Regions from separate parts of the Ensifer sp. ENS03 genome, predicted to be linked through region 1. Evidence: riboswitches for the same ligand, from Rfam matches in the RefSeq annotation. Region 1 holds a riboswitch; the other holds the start of a gene.
The links. A riboswitch is a leader RNA that binds a small molecule or an ion and turns the genes downstream of it on or off. The one in region 1 is predicted to bind thiamine pyrophosphate.

Region 1 (3,652 bases):
GGCGCAGACCTTGATGCCGGCGTCGCGGACATTCGCGAGCGTCTCCAGCCGGTCGGCAAAGCTGCGGGTGGTGATGATCTCGCCGTAGAAGCGTTCGGAGGTATCGACATTGTGGTTGTAGTAGTCGAGCCCGGCCTCGGCGAGCCGTGCGGACTGGTCCGGCGTCAGCATCCCGAGCGTCATGCAGGTTTCCATGCCAAGAGCCCGCACACCGCCGATCATGGCGACGATCGCGTCCATGTCGCGGTCCTTCGGGCTGCGCCAGGCGGCCCCCATGCAATAGCGCGTCGCACCGCCGTCGCGCGCCTGTCGCGCCTCGGCAAGCACACGCTCGACCTCCATCAGCTTCGATGCCTTGAGCCCGGTCGGATAGTGGGCGGACTGGCTGCAATAGCCGCAATCCTCGGCGCAGCCTCCGGTCTTGATCGAGAGCAGCCGGCTCATCTGGATGGCGTTGGGATCGAACTGCGCACGATGGACCGTGTGTGCGCGGTAGAGCAAATCGTTGAACGGCAAATTATAGATTTTTTCGGCTTCCGCTTGGGTCCAGCGGGATTCGCCCGCGTCACCCGGGGTAAAATTAGCGCCAGTTGATAGGGTTCCGTCCAGCATTTCGGCTCGTCCTCCAGGTCATTGCAAACGCGAAATAGATAGAATCTGATATTATCTATAATTTTATCGACCAACAAAGTTCGCAAGCACCCAGATGGAGAGTTTCTGTTAGAACATACCCTTATGGTTGTATTTTTGACCGTGAGTGAATCTGGAAACCGCCGAGACGGGGCAACAATCACCAATCAATCGGTCGCAGCTCCCATTTCCGAAATCGGGCGTACCGCACCCGAGAAACAAGGACGCGGCTGGGCTTCTCCGGTGTTTTTCGACCCGCTCCACCCGGTTGCCCTACCTCCTTTCATCACGCCGCCAACGCTTCCGCTTTCTTGTCGAAAAATTATAGATAATTTTTTCGGCAGATGAGATCACATAGCACACGAATGCTGGCTCTTGACAAAAACCGCCCCGAACGGTCAGCTTGGAGCATTCACCAGGGGTGTCCCGCCAAGGGGCTGAGATTCTGCTATGCGGTTTGCGCGGCGCAGTGACCCGTTGAACCTGATCCAGTTCATACTGGCGTAGGGACGGTGCAGACATCGCTGCCGCAAACGTCGCGTTCACGCGACCATTCAACGGCAAGGCGTCCTTCCCCTTCCTTCGCTCGTGAACTGGGTCTCCACAATCGGAGCCTCGGCATGCACACCGCCAACACCATCCCGCTTCCCTCACGACGGCCCGCCCACGCCTCGCGGGAACACTGAGCCATGCGGATCCTCGTCAAAGGTGCCGGCGTCGCAGGGCTCTGTCTGGCGCATGAACTTAGCGCCCGCGGTGTCGCGGTGACGGTTGTCGAGCAAAAGCCAGGCTTTGCCGGCGCGGCCTCCTGGTTTGCCGGCGGCATGCTGGCACCCTGGTGCGAACGCGAAAGCGCCGAAGAGGTGGTGCTGACGAAGGGCATCGGCGCCATCGACTGGTGGGACGACGCCCTGCCAGGCGAGGTTTCCCGAAACGGCACGCTTGTCGTCGCCCCGCCACGGGATGCGGGCGAACTCAAGCGCTTTGCCTCACGCACCTCCGGCTTCGAATGGCTCGACGCCGCCGCGATCGAACGGCTGGAACCGGCGCTTGCCGGACGTTTCCGCGAGGCGCTGTTTTTTCCCGGTGAGGCGCATCTCGACCCGCGCCGGGCGCTGAGCCGGTTGCGGCAGAAGCTTGTCGATCACGGCGTCACATTCCTCGATGAGACGAGCGACGATGGCCACCACGATCTCGTCGCCGACTGCGCCGGCGCGGCACGCGTCGGCGAAACGCCGGGCCTGCGGGGCGTGCGCGGTGAAATGCTCTACCTGCAGACAAGCGACGTGGAGCTGTCGCGGCCGGTCAGGCTCATTCATCCCCGCATCCCGCTCTACATCGTGCCGCGCGGCGGCGGCCTCTTCATGTGCGGGGCGACGATGATCGAGACGGATGACGGCGGACCGATCACCGCCCGCTCCCTCATGGAACTGCTGAACGCCGCCTATGCGCTGCATCCGGCCTTCGGCGAAGCGCGCCTCTTCGAAACCGGCGCCGGCGTCCGCCCCGCCTTCGCCAACAACCTGCCGCGCGCCCTGCGCACCGGGCAGACCATCACGATCAACGGACTTTACCGCCATGGCTTCCTGCTTTCACCGGCCCTGGCGGCGGAAGCAGCCGACCTCGCGCTTGCGCAGGACCTGAAGGGAGATGCCGCATGAGACTGACCGTCAATGGCGAGGATCACGACCTCGCCGTCACCACCCTCGCCGAGCTTCTGGCCGCCCTTGATTTCGAAGGCGACTGGCTCGCCACCGCCGTCAACGGCGAACTGGTGCACCGGGCCGACCGTTCGGGTCATGCGCTCAGCGACAGGGACCGAATCGAAATTCTCTCGCCGATGAAAGGAGGCTGAGACATGCTGACGCTTTATGGACAGGACCTGCGCTCACGGTTGCTGCTCGGCACCGCCCGCTACCCCTCCCCCGCCGTTCTGGAAGATGCGGTGCGATCGTCAGGCACTGAGGTCGTCACGGTCTCGCTCCGGCGCGAAACCGCCGGAGGCCGCCAGGGCGGCGCCTTCTTCGAACTGATCCGGGCGCTCGGCGTGCACGTGCTGCCGAACACCGCCGGCTGCCACTCGGTGTCAGAGGCGGTGCTGACGGCCAAGATGGCGCGCGAGGTCTTCGGCACCAACTGGCTGAAACTCGAAGTGATCGGCCACCACGATACGCTGCAGCCCGATGTCTTCGGGCTGGTCGAGGCGGCGCGCATCCTCTCGGCCGAAGGGTTCGAAGTCTTTCCCTACACCACGGATGATCTCGTGGTTGCCGAACGGCTCGTGGAAGCCGGCTGCAAGGTGCTGATGCCCTGGTGCGCGCCGATCGGCAGCGCCATGGGGCCGCAAAACATCCAGGCGCTCAGGGCAATGCGGGCCAACTTTCCCGATGTGCCGCTGATCGTCGATGCCGGCATCGGCCGGCCCTCGCACGCAACGAGGGTGATGGAGTTCGGCTTCGATGCCGTCCTGCTCAACACCGCTGTAGCCGGCGCCGCCAAGCCCGCGCTGATGGCCGCTGCGTTCGCGGGCGCGATCGATGCCGGCCGGCAGGCCTTCGAGGCGGGCATGCTCGAACCGCGCGATTTTGCCGTCCCTTCCACCCCCGTCATCGGAAAGGCGGTGTTTGCGTGAAACTTGACCCCTTCTATCTCATCGTCGACAGCGCGGATTGGATCGAGCGGCTGGTGCCGCTCGGCGTCAAGCTGGTGCAGCTACGCGTCAAGGATCGTACGGAAGCGGAGATCCGCCGCGAGATCCGCGCGGCCAAGGCCGTTTGCGACGAGCAGGGCTGCCAGCTCATCGTCAACGACTACTGGCAACTGGCGATCGCGGAAGGCTGCGACTTCGTCCATCTCGGCCAGGAGGACCTGGCGGAGGCCGACCTTACTGCAATCCGCGCCGCCGGCCTGAAGCTCGGACTCAGCACCCATGACGAGACGGAACTGGAGACAGCACTTGCTGCCAAGCCCGACTATGTCGCGCTCGGACCGGTTTACCCGACCATTCTCAAGGCTATGAAGT
Region 2 (3,652 bases), 140 kb from region 1:
CTTCGATCATCACCTGACAATCCTTGGCCCAGGCGATCTTGGTGAGCTCGCCGAGCGTTTCGAGTTCGGCGAATTGTGCCGCGTCGTTGGCATCGGCGATCGAGCCGGGGCGCAGGCCGTCGCCGAGCGAGAAGGAGACGTCATAGGCGCGGCAGATGTCGCAGATTTCCTCGAAATGCTCGTAAAGGAAGCTCTCGCGATGGTGATGCAGACACCACTTGGCCATGATCGAGCCGCCGCGCGAAACGATGCCGGTGACGCGATCGACGGTGAGCGGGATGTAGTGCAGCCGGACGCCGGCATGGATGGTGAAATAGTCGACGCCCTGTTCAGCCTGCTCGATCAGCGTGTCGCGATAGACTTCCCAGGTGAGGTCCTCGGCAATGCCGTTGACCTTTTCCAGCGCCTGGTAAAGCGGCACGGTGCCGATCGGAACCGGTGAGTTGCGGATGATCCATTCGCGGATGTTGTGGATGTTGCGGCCGGTCGAAAGGTCCATGACGGTGTCGGCGCCCCAGCGCGTCGCCCAGACCATCTTTTCGACCTCTTCCGCCATCGACGAGGTGACGGCGGAGTTGCCGATATTGGCGTTGATCTTCACCAGAAAGTTCCGGCCGATGATCATCGGCTCGGATTCCGGGTGGTTGATGTTGGCAGGCAGGATCGCCCGGCCGCTGGCGATTTCCTGGCGCACGAATTCGGGTGTCACGTGATCGGGGATGTGGGCGCCGAAGCTTTCGCCGTCCCGGACCTTCGCACGCGCCGCGTCGCGGCCGAGATTTTCGCGGATCGCCACGAACTCCATTTCCGGCGTGATGATGCCGGCGCGGGCATAGGCAAGCTGGGTCACCGCGCGGCCGCCCGTGGCCTTCAGCGGCGCATGCTGGAACGGGAAGGTCGGTGTCAGCCTGTCGCCGCTCACAAAGCCGTTGTCCTCGGGGCGGACCACGCGTCCCTCATAGGTTTCGACATCGCCGCGGTCGACGATCCAGTTGCGGCGCAGCCGCGGCAGGCCGTCCTCGATGCGGATCTCGGCGTCGTCGGCGGTGTAGGCGCCGGAGGAATCATAGACCGTAACCGGTTGCTCGCCCGACGTCGGGTGGAGCGCAATCTCGCGCATCGGCACGCGGATATCCGGATGAAGCACGCCCGGCTTGTGGATCTTGCGGGAGGCGGGAAGCGGTCCTTGCGTGACCGTGAGGGCTGCGGGTTTGGTGGCAATATTCATGACAAGGCTCCAAGTTTGCAATTGGAGACCCAGTTCTGATGCCGGAAGGATGAAAGACGCTCCGCCAGATGCTGGACGCACGGAATCCTGGCTTCGATATCTGCACCGTCCCTACGCCAGTATGAACTGGATCAGGTTCAACGGGTCACTGCGCCACAGCCGGCAATCCGGCCATCCAGCAGAATCTCAGCCCCTTGCGGGACCCCCCTGGTGAATGCCTAGATCATAGCCATCGATCGGCCCGGGTCGTCAAGCGTGAATTCGCCTGCCGACAAAGATGCACCTATTGCATGTGTTTGCGGATTCGGATTTGACGCTAGCGGCCGGCCTTTTCCGGTGCGGCCCGCTCGGCGTAATCGGCACGGTTGATGCCGTGGCGCTGGAGCTTATCGTAGAAGGTCTTGCGCGGAATGCCGAGCGCCTCGATCGTCGCCTTGACGTCGCCGCGCTGAGCCCGCAACACCTCTTTCAGGATCTCCGCCTCGTAGCGTTCGAGCCGTTCCGGGAGCGCAAATCCAGACTGTTCGGCGGGCGCAATCGGCTGTCCCAGCGGACCTTCGACACCAAGCGCCACGCGTTCTGCAAAGTGCGAGAGCTCGCGCACATTGCCCGGCCAGGCATGCGTCATCAGATGTCTCTGCACGGCCGATGTGACCACAGGCGCGTCGCGCTTGAAGCGCTCGGCCGCCCGGGTCAGGAAGTGCGAGAAGAGCAGCGGGATATCGTCTCGGCGTTCGCGCAGCGGCGGGATCGACAGCGTTACGACATTCAATCTAAAGTAGAGGTCTTCCCGGAAATCGCCGCGCTGCGCCGGGTCGCCAAGATCGATTTTGGCAGCCGCGATGACGCGGATATCGACCGGACGAACCTGGTTGGTGCCAAGCGGCGTGATTTCGCGCGCTTCCAGAACGCGCAGCATCTTCACCTGAGTCGCCGGTGGCATCGCCTCGATCTCGTCGAGGAACAGCGTGCCGCCGCTCGCATGCTCGATCCGGCCGATGCGCTTCTTCAAGGCGCCGGTGAAGGCGCCCTGTTCGTGGCCGAAGAGTTCGCTTTCGATCACCGTTTCGGGCAGCGCCCCGCAATTCAGCGCCACGAAGTTGCCGTTGCGGCGTCGGCTCCAATTGTGGAGCAGCGTCGCCACCACCTCCTTGCCGCTGCCCGTCTCGCCGGCGACGAGCACGTCGACATCGGTATCGGCAATGTGCCGGATCGTCTGGCGCAAACGTTCCATGACCGGCGTCTGGCCGATCAGCGGCAGGTTGTCGCCGGCCGTCTCGGCGGCCCGTTTCAGCGCGCGGTTTTCCATCACGAGCCGGCGTTTTTCCAGCGCGCGATGCACGCTCTGCACCAGCCGGTCGGCGGCAAAGGGTTTGGGGATGAAGTCGTAGACGCCATCCTGCAGCGCCTGCACTGCCATCGGGATATCGCCATGGCCGGTCACCAGGATCACCGGCAGATCCGCGTCGAAAGCTTCGATGCGGCGGAAGAAGGCGAGGCCGTCGATGCCCGGCATGCGGATATCGCTGACGACGACGCCGTCGAAATTCGCATCCAGCGTCTTCAACGCTTCGGCAGCGCTGGCAAAAGGGGTAACGGCGAGGCCGGCGAGTTCCAGCGTCTGCGTCATCGCCTTGCGCAGATGGTTGTCGTCGTCGACGAGATAGACGGTCGGCTGCATCGCTCAGGCCCTCTTCAGGCGAACCGTGAAGACGGTGCCCCTGTCGCTGGTTTCGACGGTGATATCGCCGCCATAGTCGGCGACGATCTCCTTGGAGATGGCAAGGCCGAGGCCGAGCCCTTCATCCTTCGAGGTGTTGAACGGCGTGAACAGATCCTCGTGGATGTGCAGGGGAATGCCTGGGCCGTTATCGGCAACGACGAGCAAAACCGTCCCGGAGGGACCGTCCTCGCAGCGCACGCGGATCTCGGCGCCGCTGCGCGTGCCGAGCGCTTCCAGGGCATTTTGCAAAAGGTTGATCAGCACCTGCTCGAGCCGGATGCGGCTGCCGAGGACGCTGAGGCCATTTTCCGGCAGGTCGATGACGATCGCATCCATGCGGCCGGCAAAGCGGCTGCGCAGCAACATCATCGCCCCCTCGATCACGTCGCGCATGGGCGTCGGCTCGGCGACGAAGCGGCCCTTGCGAGCGAAGCTTCTGAGTTCGTCGGTGATGGTGCCGACCCGATCGGTCAGTTCGGCGATGCTGACAAGGTTCTCGACCGCGGTCTGCTGCTGGCCGCGTTCGAGGAAGGTGCGGGCGTTGTCGGCATAGGCGCGGATGGTCGCGACCGGCTGGTTGATCTCGTGGGCGACGCCGGCCGCCACCTGGCCAAGGATCGCCAGCCGGTTCGCCTGAACCAGTTCCTGCTGCACCGCCTGCAGCTTCTCGCCAGTACGCCGGTGGTCGGCGATCTCCGTTT

Region 2: it holds a riboswitch for thiamine pyrophosphate, as region 1 does, so the genes downstream of both, thiC (phosphomethylpyrimidine synthase ThiC) here and thiO (glycine oxidase ThiO) in region 1, are expected to answer to the same signal.

What each region holds. Positions count from the first base shown of each region.
Region 1 covers NZ_JACVAV010000003.1:448,405-452,056, reverse strand. Annotated here, with positions in the region: gene bioB (biotin synthase BioB) at 1-612, opposite strand, end outside; TPP riboswitch at 1,038-1,158, shown strand; gene thiO (glycine oxidase ThiO) at 1,320-2,291, shown strand; gene thiS (sulfur carrier protein ThiS) at 2,288-2,485, shown strand; gene IB263_RS14920 (thiazole synthase) at 2,489-3,262, shown strand; gene IB263_RS14915 (thiamine phosphate synthase) at 3,259-3,652, shown strand, end outside.
Region 2 covers NZ_JACVAV010000003.1:590,453-594,104, forward strand. Annotated here, with positions in the region: gene thiC (phosphomethylpyrimidine synthase ThiC) at 1-1,228, opposite strand, end outside; TPP riboswitch at 1,319-1,447, opposite strand; gene IB263_RS15540 (sigma-54 dependent transcriptional regulator) at 1,545-2,909, opposite strand; gene IB263_RS15545 (ATP-binding protein) at 2,913-3,652, opposite strand, start outside.